DNA from 2 places in the Limosilactobacillus pulli genome. Region 2 is predicted to be linked to the other one. Evidence: riboswitches for the same ligand, from Rfam matches in the RefSeq annotation. Region 2 holds a riboswitch; the other holds the start of a gene.

Region 1 (9,852 bases), on a different contig from region 2:
AACTACGTAATCCGCATTCTGAACAAGATGTCGTCGCCGCCCAGATCGTTGGGATGAATGGCAAGACGATTACCGTCAAAACCGAAACCGGCCAGATTCTGCACCTGCCATTAACGCCCAAGCATCAGCATGACCAAATCTTTTTGGCATCTTTAAAAGATATCTGGCATGCTCAGATCTGGATTCCAGTCAATCGGCAGCTCAAAAGGCTGTTTCATTACGACTGGCTGCTTGACCCGGAACCGGTAAAAGCATAAATCTGATTAAGTTTCCTCAATGTTTTGTTCCAATGCGCTTGTTTAGATCAAAACTGTGCTAGAATGATTGACGTTAAGCTCTTTTATATGAGTACGTTAAGAACTAATAACTGCGAGGATATTTTTCGACATGAAACGATTAAGCAAACTCGTGAACACCAGGATCGGCTTTTTTTCGCTCTTGGTGTTCCTTTTTTGGATTAAAACCTTAATTGCCTACTTTACCGATTTTAAGTTAGGCGCACAGGGTCTGGTTCAATATTTAATCGTCTTGATCAATCCGCTGGGAACCACCCTATTGCTGTTTGGTCTGGCATTTTATTTTAAGCGATCGCGCTTTTTCTATCCCGTCTTAATGGGTATCGATATCGCCAACACGCTACTTTTATATCTAAACGTTATTTACTATCGTGAGTTTACGGACTTTATGACGATTGCCACCATGACTGGCTACTCCAAGGTCAATCAGGGCCTGAGCGGCAGTTCTTTGGCTTTGACCAACGTTCATGACGTTTTTTATTGGCTTGATATCGTTGTAATTTTGCTTTTGATGCTCTTTAGAAAGATCAAGTTTGATCCCCGTGCCTTTTCGCATCGGCTGGCTTTTGCCTTCACCTCAGTTTCACTGGTTATTTTCGGTATAAACCTAATGATTGCGGAAATGGATCGTCCCCAGCTTTTGGGACGAACATTCGACCGCGTCTACATCGTTAAGTACTTAGGGCTGGATGCGTTTACGGGCTATGACCTGGTTAAATCTGAGCACGTCAGTCAAATGCGCAAGAGTGCTACCAAATCACAGCTTAAGACCGTTGAGAAGTTTACTAAAGAGCATTATGCCGCGCCGAACAAAAAGCTGTTTGGGATTGCCAAGGGCCGCAACGTAATCGTTATTCACCTGGAGAGCTTCCAACAGTTCCTGATTGACAAAAAGATCAATGGTCAAGAAGTTACCCCATTTTTAAATTCACTGTATCATGGACAAGACACCTATGCCTTCTCCAACTTCTTTAATCAGGTTGGTCAAGGCAAAACCTCAGACGCGGAAAACATGTTGGAAACCAGTACGTATGGACTCTCACAGGGCTCATTATTTGCCACGTTAGGCAACGATAATACCTTCCAAGGTGCGCCAGCTATCCTTAACCAACGGGCTGGCTATACCTCAGCAGTTTTCCATGGCAACGTTGCCAGCTTCTGGAACCGCAACAACGTCTACAAAAACCTTGGCTATCAATACTTCTTTGATGCCAGTTATTTCGACACGTCCGGCGACAAGGCAACTGGGTATGGCTTAAAAGATAAGCTGCTGTTTGCGGACTCGATCAAGTATCTGCAGCACTTGCAGCAGCCGTTCTATGTCAAATACTTAACGGTCACCAACCACTTCCCATTTGATCTTGATGATGAGGATAAAGACTCCAATTTCACGACGACGAATACTGGATCATCAACGGTTGACAACTACTTTGTTACCGCGCACTATCTTGATCAGTCGCTGCAGGAATTCTTTAACTATCTTGACAAGACCGGCCTAGCCAAAAAGTCAATCATCATGATTTATGGTGACCATTATGGGATCTCTAATTCAGAAAACAAGAATCTGGCCAGTGTCTTAGGCAAAAATGCTGATGACTGGACTGACTTTGACAACGTTCAGATGCAGCGAGTGCCATTGATGTTTGTCATCCCTGATTCTGGTGGTCACGGTGGCATCTACAGTACCTATGGCGGCGAAATCGACGTGCTGCCAACGCTGCTGCATCTGCTGGGGATCAGCACTAAGCGCTATATCCAGTTTGGGACCGACCTGTTCAGCTCACAGCACGATCAAGTAGTTGCCTTGCGCAACCAAGACTTCGTGACGCCAAAGTACACCAGCATCAGCGGCAAGATCTATCTTAATTCGACTGGTAAGCTGGCTAAGCTGACCAAGCAGGAGAAAAAACAGCTGCGAGCCGATCAAAAGAAGGTCTCTGAGGAACTGGCCCTGTCTGATTCGCTTAACGAGAAGAATCTGTTGCGCTTCTACCATCCAAAAGGCTTTAAGGCCGTCAATCCAAAAGACTACAATTATGCCAATGGATTAAAGAAGGAAAAGCAGATCGAAAAGTCCAAGGGCATTCAATCAACCAGTATCTTCTCCAAAAACAACAATAAGACCACGACCGACAGCTACAGTACCGATGCACCAGAACAAGGACATTCGGCTACCAGCTCGAATCGGATTAAGATCACCAATCCTGATGGTGGCGGCAACTAATATTTTTATTTAAGCCCCCTCGCTTCCTCTTTCGGTTGACGAGGGGGTTTTTAACAGATCTTGTTTTGATCGATTACCGTTTATTTTCGGCAGTGTTAGAATTAAGGCAAATTATAAGAAAGGTGTGTGTATTTAAATGCGTGAACATGAAGAAATTCAGGAAAAACTGATTGAAGTTGCCAACCGCCGCTATGCTACCAAGAAGTTTGATCCCGATCGCAAAATCGACGATGATGACTGGCGCACGATTCTGGAAGTGGGCCGCCTTTTGCCCAGTTCGTTTGGCTATGAACCGTGGCAGTTCGTTGAGCTTGATAATCCGCAGATGCGTCAAGATCTTAAGCCTATCGCTTGGGGAGCCGTCAACAGCATCAATGGCGCCGACAAGCTGCTTTTGATCTTTGCCAGAAAAGACGTTACCTACGACAGCGACTACGTAAAATACATGGTCCAAGACGTCAAGCGCCACGAATTCGATCCCAATTCCAAATCATCACAGGCCTTTAAGCATTTTCAAGAAACCGACATGGACATTAATGATGAACGCACCCGTTTTGACTGGGCAGCCAAACAGTGCTACATTGCCATGGCTAACATGATGACTGCCGCGGCCGCGCTAAAGATTGATTCATGTCCAATCGAGGGCTTTAATCGCGAAAAAGTCGAAGCCTATCTAGCTGAAAAAGGCATTTTAGACCGCCAGCACTGGGGAGTGTCCGTTATGGTAAGTTTCGGCTATCGTGATGAGCCGATTAAGCCTAAATCACGGCAGGCTATTTCTGACATCTACCGAACGATCAAATAGACAAGGGGTAAGAATATGACGAAAGAAATACTGGTTGCGACGACTGAAAAGATCCCAGGTCACAACTATGAGGTCTTAGGCGAAGTCTTTGGCGTCACCACTCAATCCAAAAATGTCTTCTCTAACATTGGCGCGGGTCTTAAAAACGTGGTTGGCGGCGAGATCAAAGCCTATACCAAAATGCTGCACGAATCACGCGAGGTAGCGATTGCCAGACTGCGCGAGGATGCTGAGGCCAAAGGTGCTGATGCCGTAGTCATGATGCGTTTTGACTCTGGCTCAATCGGAACCGACATGCAGTCTGTCGTTGCTTATGGCACGGCCGTAAAATTTACTGATTAATAAAAAGATCCGGACTGTAAAAATTCAGCCTGGATCTTTTGTTTTTAGTCATTTTGCGATTTGATGTGCATTGATGAGCTGTGCGTAGCCATTCGTTTTTTAGGGTAAAGCTCTTTAGCTAAAGCCGTAATCGCAATCGGCGCCTCGCCAAAGCCAACTGCAATCAGCGCCGCTTTCCCAGGATAGGTAACGCCATCGCCAATTGCATAGACGCCAGGGACGCTGGTTTCCATTCTTGAATCAACCTTAATCAAGCCACGCTCACTGTCCAATGGCAGTTCCCACTCATTCAGCGCGGCGTTGTTGGAGGTAAAGCCATAGTTAACCAAAATTTTGTCTACTTCCAGATGTTTTTCTTCATCCGACCGCATTTTTTTAAGGGTCAGCTCAACCGAGTCATCCGCATTCAGCCGCAGATCTTTAGGCAGATATGGCGTCTGTACCTGAACCGTCGAGTTTTTTAACTGCGTAACGGTATGCTCCAGCGCCCGAAAACTGTCACGGCGATGAATCAAGTGGACTTCTTTGGCAACCGGCTCCAACATCAATGCCATGTCAATTGCCGAGTCTCCGCCTCCCAGCACAGCAACGCGTTGATCGGTGAAATCAGTCTGATTATTGACAAAATAACGTACCTGCTGACCTTCCAGCTCTGCTGCACCATCCAATGCCAGTCTGCGTGGTGAAAAGGCGCCGTTGCCCAATGCAATCACTACGGCTTTGGAATAAGACGTTCGCTGTGCTGATTCGATCTTGAAGGTCCCGTCAGCCAGCTTAACGACATTGGTAACCTGCTCGCCTAAAAACTGGTCAATTGGCGCAATGGCCATCTGTTTTTCTAGCTTGGCAATCAGTTCTCGTCCCTGCACGCCAGCTTCACCAGCCACGTCCCAGATCTGCTTTTCTGGGTAGAGCGCAGCAACCTGGCCGCCAAGCTGAGGCAGGCTTTCAATCAGTTGCGCTTTTAATTCATGCAGACCAGCATAAAAAGCAGCAAACATTCCGGCAGGGCCGCCACCAACAATCGTTACGTCATATGTCTGTTCCATCATCATTTACCTCGTTTAAAAAAATCTTTTCTACGACAAAAGCCATTGTACCACGGCTTAGCGCCTTAATTTTAATAAAACGGTTTAATTGTTGTTAAAACAATGTTTGAGTTTTAATCGGTTTTTGGTTATTATGTAATTGTAAACGTTATCTAACAATATTCATTCGGAGGAAATCAATCAATGGCTAAAAAGAAACTGATTTTAGACCTGGACACAGGTGTTGACGACGCTTTGGCGCTGGCTTACGCAGTTGCTGATCCAGAAGTTGATCTGATCGGGATCGTGGCTTCCTACGGTAACAACCTGCTGGACGTCTGTGCTGAAAACAGTCTGAAGCTTTTGGAGCTGCTGGGTCAAACCGATGTGCCAGTCTACAAGGGTCTGCCACACTCCAGCACGACCGACAGCTTTGAAGTTATGCAGGTTTCTAAAGACATTCACGGTAACAACGGAATCGGCGATGTTGAACTGCCAACTCCTAAGCGTGCCGTTGAAGCCGAATCCGGTGTCGACTTCTACATCGAAGCAGCCCACAAGTACGGTAAGGATTTGATCATCATCCCTACTGGCCCAATGACCAACCTGGCCGCTGCCCTGGAAAAGGATCCTGAAATTGCTCACCTGATCGGCAATGTTACGTTCATGGGTGGTGCATTGACGGTTGAAGGTAACGTTACCGACGTTGCTGAAGCCAACATCAACCAAGACGCCAAGGCTGCCAACACGGTGCTGCAAAGCGACCTGCCATTAACGATGGTTGGTTTGGACGTTACGCTGCGCACGCTTTTGACTAAGAAGGAAACGCAGCAATGGCGTGATCTGGGTACCAAAGCCGGCAAGGCCTACGCTGACATTACCGACTTCTACATTGATGCCTACTACAACCTGGGCATCGATAAGAACGGCTGTGCCTTGCACGATCCACTGGCAGTCGGCGTTTCCATCGATCCAACCTTCGTTCAAACGATCAGCCTGTTTATGAAGGTCAACTACGATGAACACAACTACGGCCGGACGATTGGTGACAATTCACGTTTGAACGATCCTAATCCAAACGTTAAGGTTGCTGTCAATGTTGACAAGGAACGTTACTTGAAAGTATTCATGGAACGTCTGAATGGCATCTTAAAAGAACACTAATTACTAAATAAAAAACCTCATCGGCGCTTGTCGATGAGGTTTTATTGATTCCAGGCGTCTTGATCTATTCTGTCTGCAGATAGGCTGATGGCAGATCCATAGCCGTGTTCTGAGCCGGCATTACCGCGTTTAAAAGCGTTAATTGCGCCAGTGCCTCAATCCATTCTGGATCATCATTTAAAGCCGGTAGGAGCTGATACTCGCGACCTCCCGCTGTTAAAAAGGCATCGCGGTTCTCTTCACCCAATTCTTGAATCGTCTCCAGGCAATCTGAGACAAAACTTGGTGCTACTACCAAAACCTTTTGATATCCTTGTTTAGGCAATTCTGTTAAAAGATCCTTGGTGGCCGGTTTCAGCCATTCTGCTGGTCCAAAGCGCGATTCATAGGACTGAAAGTATGGAATCGACAGGCCCAATCGCTCAATTACCGCCATCGTCGTCTGGCGGCAGCGTTGTGCATACGGGTCACCGGCCTTTTGGTAGCTGAGTGGAATCCCATGATATGAAAAGACGATTGCATCCGGGTTCACTTTAAGGATGGCTTTTTGCAGTTTATTCGATAATGCTTTGATATACGGCCAAAAGCTGCTGTAGTCGCTGACAAATCTAATTTCCGGAACCGTTTTTCGATCCTTGTAGAAACGCGCAACATCATCTTGGACCGAAGCCGTGGTCGTTGTTGAATATTGTGGATACAACGGAATAATCGTCAAATCAGTGATACCTTGAAACTCAAACTCCTTTAAAACGGCACCAATCAATGGCTGACTATAGCTCATGGCATAGCAGACCGTATATTCTGGCAGACGCTTAGCCAGTAATTGAGCCTGACGCTGCGTGTAATGCAAAAGCGGTGATCCAATTCCTGATGACCACAGTCTTTCATAATTGGCTGCTGATTTAGGCGCATACTTGGGCAGCACCATTAGATTTAAAATCGGCTGCCAAAGCAGTGGCAACATATGAATCACCCGACGATCACTCAAAAAGCGGCGTAAAAACTTGGTAACGGCTGGTACGCTTGGATCACTGGGCGTACCAAGATTGATCAGCAGAATACCTTTTTGATTTTTACTCATAATCCTCCCTCTTATTAATCTTCACAACTCAATAACGTCATTCTACCACGACATCTGGTGGTCAAATTATGTCTCAGATGCGATATATTGTGTCTAAGCTAATCAAATGATTATCACCCTGTGGATACTGATTTTAAGGAAACTTGATTAAAATCAATTCAACCGATCAAAAGTAACGCATTAAGTTCGAATTAAACAACGATAAAATTTGCGACGACTTGCACAATACCAAGTTATTTTGTAAGATGAGAACGATCAATCATTCATGTCTGGGGTGCCATACGGCTGAGATAATACCCATTGAACCTGCTCTGGTTAATGCCAGCGAAGGGAGATACGGTAAATAATCTGTTGTAATCAGCCCCACTGTGGATTTTTCCATGGTGGGTTTTCTTTTGGACAGGTGATTGAAATTTTCAATCATTAGGAGGGTCATTTATGGCCAAAAAAAATAATAAGTTTCATCTGCGCGACATCATTTTGCTGGCACTGGTCGGTATCATCTTTGGGGTGATCTACTGGGCAGCCGCCTTTATGTACAACGCACTGACCATTGTCTTTACGCCGCTCAAGCTGCCAATGATGGGTAACGATCTAACCATGGGGCTTTGGTGCATGGCCGGTCCGATGGCGGGATTTATGCTGAAAAAACCTGGTGCACCTTTCCTTGGCGAGTTTTTAGGTGCCGCTGGTGAAGCCCTGATTGGCGATCAATGGGGAGCTGCCAACCTGATTTCTGGCGCCGTCCAAGGAATTGCCAGCGAACTGGGCTTTACGTTGACCGGATACAAGCACTATGACTGGCTGGGAGCAGTTGCAACGACCATTACCACGACAATCGTTACGTTTGCCTGGGACTGGTTCCGCAATGGCTACAACAAGTTTGGCTTCAAAAATGTCTACTACTTTAGTGGCCGGCTGCTTTCAATGTTCTTCTTCTGCGGCGTTTTGGTAATGCTGATCGAACGGTTGCTGGAACGCTCGCACGTCATGAAACGCGAGGAATTTAACGACTGATGACTCACTTGGCAATCGACAATCTGACTTTTGCATATACGCCAAAGCACACGACGTTAAAAGACGTTACGCTGACAATCCCGGTTAATTCCTGGACGCTTTTTTACGGGGCTTCTGGCAGTGGTAAATCTACTTTGATGCGCCTGTTGGCTGGACTTTTGCCCAAATACGGAGGCAAGATCCTGCAAGGAAAACTTCAGCTGCCTGATGGCTTAACGGCTGCCATGATGTTTCAGGATCCTGGGATGCAGTTCGCGCTTGATACGCCACAGCATGAATTAGAATTTGCCTTGGAAAATCTCCAGCTGCCATCCAGCGAAATGCCCGCCCGCATTGAGCATGCCCTAAAATTCTGCGGCATTGAGTACCTACGCGATCGCCAATTAACCACGATGTCAGGCGGTGAGCAGCAGCGGGCCGCTTTAGCCGTTTTAGTCGCGATGGATACTGATATTCTGCTGTTGGACGAACCATTTGCCAGCATCGACAACCATAATCGGAGCTTGTTGATCCACCAGCTGACCTTACTGCAGGAAAAGTATCACAAAACGATTATCGTTGCTGATCACGATCTGCATGGCTATCGCGGCTTGGCTAAACAGATCATTCATTTTGAAAATCAGCATGCGCAGTTGCTTGACGCTGCTGCCAGTGATGCGCTGCTTAAATCAGCCGATCAGCTGGCCGCCACAGTCCACCATGTCAAACTGCCGACTGCCAGCGACCAGCCGATTCTAACCCTCAAAAACGTGGTGATTGAGCATGGCAATGAAAAGCTGATCACTGCAAACGACTTCTCCTTTTTTAAAAATCGAACAACGCTGCTGACTGGTGCGACCGGAACTGGAAAATCTTCATTATTTAAGGCCATTACTCACCTGGCGTCCTATCAGGGAATAATCTCCTATGATGGTAAGGACAGTCAAAAAAACAAGCCGCACCGCTATGCTCAACAGGTCGGCTATGTTTTCCAGCATGCCGTCGACCAGTTTCTTAGCGTGACGGTTAAAGAAGAATTGGCGCTGAGTCTAAAAAAAGGCCAAAATCCTTATTTTGATGACGAACACCTGACCGCGGCACTTAGGTTGCTTGGCTTGAGCAAATTGCAGGATCGCGTGGTCTACTCGCTTTCTGGCGGTCAGCAAAAAAAGCTGCAGCTGCTTTTAATGCTGATGATGGGACAGCCAGTTCTGCTGTTGGATGAGCCTTTTAGCGGCCTTGATCTTCATTCGCTGCACAATGTCGTTGATCTGATCAAGACCAGCCAAAAAGTCTACCCGCAAACAATGATCATTATCAGCCATCAGCTGGAGGGCCTGGAAAAGCTGATTGATCGGCACGTAAAACTGGCAGACTGTCAGCTCAGCTATCGGGAGGAATTTTAAATGAATCCAAGTTTTAAACTGTTGTTGGTGCTGATCATTGCCTTAGAAGTCTCGTTTACGCGCCATTTAACGATCAATCTGGTCTTAGTTGCCGTTGCCATAATCTATCTTTTGACTAAGCGCATTCGGCCCCGCTTGTTTGGCTGGCTGTTTTTAATGCCGTTATTTCCAGCAGTCGCAGTATTTATCACGATTGCCTGGTTCAGTCCCGGCCATGACTATTTTTATGCCTGGGTGCTGTTTTCACGAATCTATGTCTACGTTTTTACCGGCGCGGCTATTACGCAGACCACCAGTCCACTGGAGCTCACCCGCTCTTTGGAACAAAATCTGCATCTGCCCAGCAAGTTTGCTTATGGAACGCTGGCAGCCGTCAATCTGATTCCACGGATTAAAATGGCGGTTAAAACGATTCGCGCGGCTGGTCAAATGCGGGGCATCAATCTGTCTTGGTGGTCACCAACGCTTTATTTCAAGGCAATCCTGCATGCCATCACCTGGTCGGACCAA
Region 2 (9,852 bases):
GTTAAATCAAGGCAGTTCACATAGATGTGATGGAGTGAATGACCTTTTTGAAGAAGAGGTCGATGGTGGTTGACAGCGTACAGCCAGGCTAGAATCAGCACCAGCATGAATAAAAGCGCGCTCAGCAAATGGATCTCGATAGTCAGAATCATCAATAGAGTTAGCTTTTTCCAGCGAATGGGACGGTTGGCATCCGTGATCATGTCAAACGTGATCATCAGCAGGTAAGGCATCAGCATTGCTCCCAGGGCAGTGGTATTGTTCCCAATCTACCAGCGCGGCATCCAGCCTACCGTCATATAGAAGCTGGCCATCATTGCCGCGATGATGGAGCGGATACTGAGGAGTTTTAACAGCCGGTACATGCCAAAGCCACCGATTAGGTAGATAATGATGCTGGAGACGATCTGATATTGATACCAGCTGTGTGCCAACAGCAGCAGGCCACCGTTTAGATAGGCAAACAGCGGGCCATAGACGACATTGACGATCCGACCGCTCTGGTTAAAGCCATAGATCGACTGAAACCAGCTGAAGTTTAAATGTTTCAGCTGTGAGTAGGTCTCGTAAAAACGGTTGTAGTGAAAAACGCTGTCGGCACCAACGATCCCATGTCCGGTAATCATTTGACCAGTCAGCAGCAGGCCAATCGTCAAGATAATCAAACCGGCCGCGCGATTGTTTTTTAAGATGGTTTTAGAATTCATATTTTTGCTCGTTCCAATTGATTTAATCGGCAATTATAGCTGGAAATTTTGAAACAAGTGCGAACGTTGTCGGGCTTTTCAGTTAACTTTAGCACGACTGCCTAACTAAAGGGCATTGGTTGGTTATGCTAAAATAGTTTTAGATTTTTAAGGACAGGTAAAAAACATGCATAACTTAATTTTTCTCGATGATCTGAATGGCGCAGATTTGGACCCATACGTACGATTGAATGAAGCCCAGCTGTTTCATACCCTGGAGCCCAACCCTGGCCTTTTTATCGCGGAAAGTCCCAAGGTAATTGAACGGGCAATGCGTGCAGGCTATCGACCGGCCTCGCTATTGGTAGAAGAGAAAGCCTTGGATCGCGACTTAGCAGATCTAGATCGTGAAATGGCGGCCAATCAGACCAGCGGCTTAGGTCAAACGCCAATTTACGTTGCCAATAGCCAACTGCTTCGCCAGCTGCCGGGCTATAACCTTTTGCGTGGGGCGCTGGCAGCGATGCATCGCGTTAAGCGTTTGGAGCTGGCTGATTTTTTGGCGACCATGCCGACTGAGCATCCCCGTATTGCCGTTCTTGAGAGTGTTGTCAACCCAGCTAACATTGGTGCGATTTTTCGGTCGGCGGCGGCTTTGGGAATTAATGGCGTCATCGTGACCAGCGACTCGGCGGATCCTTTTTATCGTCGTTCTTCGCGCGTGGCGATGGGCACCGTTTTTCAAGTGCCTTGGACCTATATTGATGCCAAAACCTGGCAGAATGGCGGCATCGAGCTGCTTCATCAGGCCGGATATCAGACAGCAGCCATGGCATTGCGGCATAATACCGTCAGCATTGATGATCCTAAGCTGACTGCGGTGGACCGTCTGGCGATTATTATGGGTTCGGAAGGTCCGGGACTAAAGGAGTCAACGATCGAACAAAGTGATTTTACGATCAAGATTCCCATGGCCCCAGGAGTCGATTCTTTAAACGTTGCGGCAGCCTCAGCCCTGGCTTTCTGGGAACTGGGCAATCGCGTTGCTGAATAGCGCGAAGGCATAAAAAAAAGCGTCCATTCATGTTTTGCGAATGGGCGTTTTGAGCTTTATAGATCAATGATTTGATAGTCGAATCCCTGAGCCTTGATGAATTTCATCAGATCTGCAGCAGAAAGAAAGATTGTATGCGTGTTAATGTTGGGATGAAACGTCAATGGAATGTTTTCATCCAGCATATCTTGATCAAAATAGATTTTGATGTTGTGATCGGTATTATACATGATGCCAAATGGTGAGACGATCCCAGCTTCTAGTCCTAACTGTTCTTCGATGTCATGGTCGTGAGCCATCGAGATGCGCTTGGTACCAGTAAGCTCTTGGAATTTTTTAAAGTCCATGCGCTTGGCATCATCCATGATCACCAGGTAGAAGTTTTTATGCTTATCCTTTAGAAACATTGACTTGGTGCAGACGCCTGATTTGTCAGCGATATAAGCATCGGCCTGGGCAGTGGTCAAAGCGGCTGGATGATCAACCATCTCATACTTGATGTCCAGTTTTTGCAGCTCGTCAAGCAGTTCTTGGTAGGCAGCTTCGGATCCTTTGGTCATTTTACTCACCTCATAAAACGTTTATTACCATAATAGTTAAATTAAGAAAGCGTTTCAATCAAAAACAGTCACGGCTGAGTGCCATGACTGTTTTTGCGTTTAGATGATGTCGATGAATCTCGGCAGCTAGTCAACCAGCTTACCGACTACCGTCAGCTTGCCCAAGACGCTTTCGCCATGAGGAGCATGGGCAATGGCCGCGGTAGCATCAGTGCCTGCCGCAACGCCATGGTGCTTGCCGCCTTGCCATGCTGATACCTCAGTTACGTCATAGACCGTGCCCTTAACGGCAACATAGGCCGGCTGACCATTTTGACCGTTAAAGTTTTTCAGTTCTTCAAGCGTGAATGTCTTTTCCATCATGATTCCCCCTTAACGAGAAAACGATTGTAACTTGATAACTAAATTATATAAGAATCAATCTAAAAAAGCCAACCAACTGCCTGATAAAAACTACTCAATCTTAGCGAAGTGTCGGATTGGCTGCCAGGCGGCTTTTAAGATGACCCAGGCTAACAAGCCGCCGACAATGGCACTGATCGCAAAGCTGGGTACGAACAAGAAAAGTGATCCCTTGGCACCCATTAAGGCAGCTGCAATCGGATAGGCGGTTAGTGCGCCAATCAGTCCCGTGCCGATTAATTCTCCAATCGCTGCCAGCCAAATTTTGCCAAAGCGCTTGAACAGCCAACCACTGAGCCAGGCGCCAAAGATACTGCCAGGATAGGCCAAAATGGTGCCGGTTCCCAAAAGATTACGAACGGTTGAGGTCAATAGTGCCTGCACGACTGCCCATTCTGGCCCTAAGACAACGCCAGATACGATATTGATCAGACTTTGTGTGGGTGCACATTTGGCAAAACTGATTGGAAACGAGAAGATGCTGCCGCCACAAACGGCCAATGCGGATAAAATAGCCGTCAAAACCAATTTATAAGTACGCTTTTTCATGAATTCCTCCTAAAGAACTTTAGCATCATCAACCAATAAAAAAAACTCCTTCCCGGAATCGAGAAAGAGTGCCTAATTCATTATCAAAAGCGCGTATTTATGCTTATGCCAAAATTAAGCTGTCTCCCTCCGCTAGTACTAACTAGATCAGGTTATGTGGGTATTTCTCAGCCAAATCAATGGCACCCCAGACAGAGTTGTTTTATTTCAATATCCATTAAAGCACCAATCTAATAGCTTTAACAGGGGAATAATAAAATTATCTGAAAATAAGGATTGCCTTTTGTAAATAATCTGGTATTATCTAGTTAATTACTTGAGTAACTAACCAAGACGATAATCGCAATTGAAACATCTGTTGTATTTGGGATTTTTGAAACGGAGAAATTGGGGAAGATTATGCAGAAAATAAAAAATTGGGTAAAAAATCATCGCAAGACGACGATTGTAATCGTAATTATGCTAATCCTAGCAATCATTTGGGGGATTGCATATAAGATTAAGCAAAATAAAGCAGCTAGTGAGTCGCATTATGTTGTAGCCAAGGTTGCTAAATCCACGCCATTGACGCTGACTGGAACCGTTGTGTCACAACAGCAGCAGGTCTTAAGTCTGCCAACGGGAAAAGTGCAGTCAATCGGAGTTGCCGACGGCCAGAAGGTTAAAGAAGGTGATCCGTTGGTGACGACCTACAGTGAAAGCACCAATGAAGAGCTGATTGATGCCAAGCAGACCCTGGCTAAGGCGCAGCGTAATGTGTCCGCACAGCAGAACAATGTCAGTGCCGCGCAAAAAGATGCTGCGACTCAAAGCGAGGACGAGACGGCTTCTGGATCAGCCAGCAGTGTTGCTCAAGCCCAAGCCAGTTTAGCCGATGCACAAGCTGACGTCACGGCAGCTCAAAACAAGGTTAATACACTGAGTCAAAAGGTTACTCAGACGCTGACGGCACCATTTGATGGCACGGTTACGGTTGATGATTCCAAACAGAATGCACCGGTAATCACGATCTACTCCAATGATCTCAAGCTTAAAACCAAGGTATCGGAATATAACTACAGCAAACTCAAGGTTGGTCAGTCGATTCACGTCCGGGCATTAGCAACCGGTAAGCAGGCAGACACGACGATCAGCTATTTGGCAACCGTACCAACGACCAATGCGCAAAGCAATGACTCTAACTATGAGGTTAATGCCGATCTGAGCAGCGACGACTTTATGAATGGGCAGACGGTCAAGGCTTCCGTAGCTCAAGATCAACTGCGAATTCCAAAGTCCAGCGTTAGAAACGGCCAGGTCTACATTGTTAAAAATGGCAAGGCCAAGGCAGTTGCCGTTAAAGGTAAGCGGGTCAACGAATATTTTGAAGTCAAAAGCGGCGTTAAGGCTGGTCAGCAGATCGTCACCAACCCAGATCGCAAGCTGCATAACGGTACCAAGGTGAGCGATCATGACAATGATTAGATTGGAACACATCAATAAATACTATGGCCAGGGCGCAACCAGATTTCACGTCTTGCATGATATTAATCTACAGGTTGATGCCGGTGAACTGTTAGCCATTATCGGGGAATCAGGGTCTGGCAAGTCGACTTTGATCAATATCATTGGTTTTTTGGATGATGATTTTGAAGGAAACTATTTTTATAATGATGAACCGATTCATGACTATACGCGGGCTGACTTTGCCAAACTGCGCAATCGACACGTAGGATTCGTCTTTCAAAACTTTAAACTGATTCGTGATATCAGCATTGCTGAAAACGTGATCTTGCCACTGTTCTATGCGGGCGTGAGTCGTAAGCAGGCCAAAAAGACGGCGGCCCGGGTTTTAAGTCGGGTTGGTCTGGCTGGCTATGATGATAAGCTGCCAACCGAGCTTTCCGGCGGTCAGCAGCAGCGGGTCTCGATTGCTCGTGCGATTATTGCCAACCCGGACTTTTTAATTGCCGATGAGCCAACCGGGGCCTTGGATACCAAGACCAGTCAAGAAATTATGGATCTGTTTAAGCAACTCAATCAAACTCAGCATACGACCATCATCATGGTAACGCATGATCCACGAGTTGCTGAGCAGTGTGAGCGCATCGTCAAGATCATTGATGGCAAGATTGTCGATGATCGAAAGGTGGGAGTAGATTGAAAAATACCGAGCTTTTGCGCAGTGCCTTACAATCGCTGCGAGCCAATCCTAAGCGCAGTTTTTTAACAACGATTGGGATTACGATCGGGATTGCCGCCGTAATTACGATTCTGGCATTGGGAAACGGGGTTAAAAAAAGAATCAGTGATGAGTTCAATACAACCAAAAACGGTGAGCAGTCGACTTACCTTTACTTTACGCTCAGTGATGCCCAATCTACGACGGCAGGCTTTAATGAAGCGGATCTGAACCTGATTCAAGAACGTTTTGGCGCTAAGGTAAAAAAAGTGGCAATCTCTCATGAAACCAATAACGTTTCCGTTTCGCCAATCGTCGGTAATCAGCGACTAGATAGTACAAAAATTTCTTTAATCAAGCAGCCAACCAAAAAAATCACAATTATGGCCGGTCGCAACTTGACGACCAGTGATTTATTGAATGCCGAGCCGGTAATTTTGATGAAAGAATCACTGGCCAAAAAGCAGTATCATACGGTTCAAAACGCAATTGGAACCTCAGTGACTATTGGTGAAATCAATTATCGCGTTGTAGGCGTCTATCAATCACAAAACGATCAATACGGTGACAATAAGTATGGTGCGGATCTAATTGGCAATGCCAGATTGTTTTATTCTGGTACTACGGCGACGACTGGCAATGGTATTAAGCTGACGTTTTATCAAGGCGTCAATGCTAGCCAAACTACGAAAAAAATCAAGAAATACATGGCCAAAAAGGGGACCAGTGCTCATGATGGTACTTACATGGCCTATGATGCCGGGGCCGAACTAGCCAAGGTCAACAATATGATTACCGGTTTAACGGCGTTTATCAGTGCTATTGCTGGGATCTCCTTATTCATTGCCGGGATCGGGGTTATGAATATGATGTATATCTCAGTTTCTGAGCGGACCCAAGAAATTGGGATTCGCCTAGCCGTAGGTGCCTCGCCTAAAAATGTAATGGCTCAGTTTCTTTTGGAGGCAATCGTCTTAACGGTTGGCGGCGGCCTGCTGGGCTTTGTAATTGGCTGGGGATTAGCTGGCGTGATCAGTAATTTTATGCCTTACAATATTCATGCCGTTATAACTTTAGGCTCATTTTTACTGGCATTTGGCGTTTCAGCTTCAGTCGGCATCATCTTTGGGATTTTGCCAGCCAAACAGGCGGCCAATAAGAATCTGATCGAGATTTTGCGCTGATTGCTTGAATATAATAAAAACGGATGTCACGCATAGCGTAGCACCCGTTTTTATTTAATTTTCCTGTCGATGATAGTTGCCCAGCAGTCTTAATGAAGTCGTATACTGTTTTAACTCGTCTAAAGCCGTGGCAATGTGCTGATCAGCCAGGTTGCCGTCTAAATCTACGTAAAAATAATATTCCCAAGGATTGCCTGGCAATGGGCGTGATTCAATGCGTACCATGTTGATTTGATGTTCTTTAATGATGCGCATGACTTCATAGAGTGTACCAACCTCGTTTTTCAACGTAAAGATCAATGAAATGCGGTCAGCGTCTGGTAGAATCTCAGGTTCGCGGCCAAAGATGATAAAACGGGTATGGTTGGACTTGTCATTTTCGATGCTGGGAGCTAAAACGTCCAAATCGTACAGTTCAGCAGCTTCTGTTGAGGCAATCGCCCCAACGGCTGGATCTTGTTTTTCAGCAGCCATCTTAGCCGCCAGAGCCGTGTTGAGACATGCTTTGCCTTGAATGTGATGAGCCGCCAGAAACTTACTGGTCTGTAGCAGACCCTGGGGATGCGAATAGGCTTCTTTGATGTCTGCAAGCTTGGCTCCTTTGATGCCCAGCAGGTTTTGGGCAATATAGATGGATTGCTCGCCAACAATGAAGAAATGATACTTGTTGATCAGATCATAGTTATCGTTGATGGCTCCGGTTGAAGAATTTTCCATCGGAACGACGCCATAGTCGATCTCGCCTTTTTTGAGCGCGACAAAGACATCTTCAAACTTGGGGTAGTTATGGCTGTCGACCTTTCCAAACCATTGATGCATCGCCTGAGAAGAAAATGATCCCGGTGCGCCTTGATAGCCAACGGTAACGCCGGTTCGCTGTGGTTGTGCAATCATATTGATTCCTCCATCATCGAAAATTTCTTATAATCTTAGCTGATTGAATTGATCATGACAACCGTTTATCGATAACATGCTAAAATAGACGAGTCATCAAAAGGAGAAGGATTTATGCAAATCATTATTGCCCCCGCACGGAATATGAAGTCGGATCCAGATTCACTGCCAATCCAGGGACTACCACAATTTTTGCCGCAGACCAAACAGATTTTAGCCCACATGCGCAGCCTCAGCTATGATCAGCTTCACCATCTTTGGTGGAACTGTAGCGAAAAAATTGCCATTCCCAACTATCAATGGGTGCAGCAGATGGATCTTTACCATCAACTGACCCCGGCGCTGCTGGCATTTACCGGGCTGCAGTATCAACGGATGGCACCAGGCGTTTTTGATGAGCAGTCATTGGAATACGTTCAGGATCATTTGCGAATCTTGTCTGGTTTTTATGGTCTGTTAAAGCCATTCGATGGGATTGTACCTTATCGGTTGGGAATGGGGGATCGTGCTCAAGTTGAAGGTACTAAGAATCTGTATGAATTTTGGGGCAGTTGCTTGGCTGATGAGCTCTACAGTCAAGATAAGCTGGTTTTAAATCTGGCATCTCAAGAATATGCCAAGGTAATTGTTCCTTACGTCAAAGGTAATCGCCAATTTGTCAGCTGTACATTCGTTAAGGCTGAGAATGGCCGTTTCAAAACGCAGGCTACCCGGGCCAAAATTGCTCGTGGCAACATGGTGCGTTATCTGGCTGAGCACCAGGCTAATGATCTGGCAGTCGTCAAAGATTTTAATCTGGGGTACCATTTTGATGAACAGGCCTCGACTCCTGACAAGCTGATATTTGTAGAAGACTAGAGAGTAAGAAAGAGAATTGAGAATGGAAGAATCGAGTGACAGTCGGGCACTAGCAATTGCCACGGCTGTTATGGGTGTAATTGCTGGAGCCAGTTCCAGCTTGTTGAGCATTGTCTTGGATGCAACGGAAAAAATCTTTTTTAACTTTACTGAAACCAACGCGATTCCGGTTGCTTTTTCTGCCGCGCCGCTGAATCGACTGCTGGCACCACTGATTGGGGCTTTGATCGTTTCCGTTGTCTGGTACTTTATGCAGCTGCATTATCGACCGGTTAAGTTAGGCAAGGCCGTTGACGGTGAAAAGCTTCCAATGGGGGCTACGATTATGCACGTTACGGCACAGGTATTTTATGTCGGTACTGGGGGCTCGATTGGCCGTGAATTAGCCCCACGAGAAGCCGGTGCTATGTGGGCTCAGTCATGGATTGAGCTGGGTGATCGAATCGGTTGGCTTAAATTGGCCCCAGAAGATCGACGGCTCTTGGTCGCGGCTGCAGCCGGCGCTGGGTTTGCGGGCGTTTATATTGCACCAATTACGGGCGCGATGTTTTGCCTGGAGATTCTGTATAAAAGAATTGATAAAAAAGCCGTAATTGTCAGTCTGGGCATGGCGGCAATTGCAACGATGGTTGGCGCAGTCGTTAAGGGCTGGCAGCCATATTATCTGGTAGCTTCAAAGCAGTTTTCGATTCGTTTGATCCTATTTGTCATTGTCGTAGCGCCAATCATGGGTTATCTGGGCACTTGGTATAAGCGGTTTATCAGTCGGGCCAGTGCACTGCGCATCAAGGATCGGCGTATTTTTATCACAATGCCGCTGGCAGGTGCCTTAACTGGGGCCGTCGCCTGCTTCTTTCCAGAAATCATGGGTAATGGTCGCGGTGTGGCACAAATGGCAATCAATGTAAATAGTGTTTCAGCTTCGGCAATCGGTCTGTTGGCATTCGGCTTTTTTGCTAAGGGACTGGTGACTTTGGCAACGATTAGCGGCGGTGGCTATGGCGGGACGCTGACGCCATCAATTGCGATGGGATCGACTTTAGGCGTCTTGTTGGGGATGCTTTTTATCCAGGTGCTGCCAGGTGAGCCATTGATGCAGTTTGCGGTTTTGGGGGCAGCGTTTTTCCTGGCAGCTACGCAACAAGCCCCGCTGATGGCGATGTTTATGCTGTTTGAGGTTTGCCACTTGAACTTTTCGGCCCTATTGCCACTAGGACTGGGTGTTGCCTTAAGCATGGCCGTCTCCAAGTGGATACAGGCATAGGAGGAATTCATGAAAATACGTGCAATTGACGCGCCAATGGGACCATTGATTATGCTGATCGCGGCAGTCTTTTTGATTGTCTCGGCAATCACTGATCATCAATGGCTGTATTGGCTGGCGGCCTTATTGGTCTTGATCTGTTTGGGAATGTATTTGAATGCTTCACTAAATGGCAAGTATCAGATTATTGATGAGACGATTCGGAATCTACACCTCAAGACAACTGCGCAAGTATTGGAT

The links. A riboswitch is a leader RNA that binds a small molecule or an ion and turns the genes downstream of it on or off. The one in region 2 is predicted to bind thiamine pyrophosphate.
Region 1: it holds a riboswitch for thiamine pyrophosphate, as region 2 does, so the genes downstream of both, QOS03_RS06060 (ECF transporter S component) here and thiW (energy coupling factor transporter S component ThiW) in region 2, are expected to answer to the same signal.

The regions. Positions count from the first base shown of each region.
Region 1 is NZ_CANCWQ010000016.1:7,246-17,097, forward strand. Features, by position in the region: gene QOS03_RS06025 (hypothetical protein) at 1-257, shown strand, start outside; gene QOS03_RS06030 (LTA synthase family protein) at 388-2,520, shown strand; gene QOS03_RS06035 (NAD(P)H-dependent oxidoreductase) at 2,657-3,325, shown strand; gene QOS03_RS06040 (heavy metal-binding domain-containing protein) at 3,341-3,667, shown strand; gene QOS03_RS06045 (NAD(P)/FAD-dependent oxidoreductase) at 3,712-4,719, opposite strand; gene QOS03_RS06050 (nucleoside hydrolase) at 4,900-5,859, shown strand; gene hemH (ferrochelatase) at 5,924-6,940, opposite strand; TPP riboswitch at 7,201-7,290, shown strand; gene QOS03_RS06060 (ECF transporter S component) at 7,379-7,957, shown strand; gene QOS03_RS06065 (ATP-binding cassette domain-containing protein) at 7,957-9,342, shown strand; gene QOS03_RS06070 (energy-coupling factor transporter transmembrane component T family protein) at 9,343-9,852, shown strand, end outside.
Region 2 is NZ_CANCWQ010000022.1:1,270-11,121, forward strand. Features, by position in the region: gene QOS03_RS06830 (hypothetical protein) at 1-239, opposite strand, end outside; gene QOS03_RS06835 (hypothetical protein) at 270-707, opposite strand; gene QOS03_RS06840 (TrmH family RNA methyltransferase) at 874-1,740, shown strand; gene QOS03_RS06845 (prolyl-tRNA synthetase associated domain-containing protein) at 1,797-2,300, opposite strand; gene QOS03_RS06850 (cytochrome b5 domain-containing protein) at 2,427-2,663, opposite strand; gene thiW (energy coupling factor transporter S component ThiW) at 2,754-3,251, opposite strand; TPP riboswitch at 3,359-3,451, opposite strand; gene QOS03_RS06860 (efflux RND transporter periplasmic adaptor subunit) at 3,651-4,715, shown strand; gene QOS03_RS06865 (ABC transporter ATP-binding protein) at 4,708-5,394, shown strand; gene QOS03_RS06870 (ABC transporter permease) at 5,391-6,596, shown strand; gene QOS03_RS06875 (prephenate dehydratase) at 6,651-7,490, opposite strand; gene yaaA (peroxide stress protein YaaA) at 7,605-8,348, shown strand; gene QOS03_RS06885 (chloride channel protein) at 8,371-9,612, shown strand; gene QOS03_RS06890 (class I SAM-dependent methyltransferase) at 9,622-9,852, shown strand, end outside.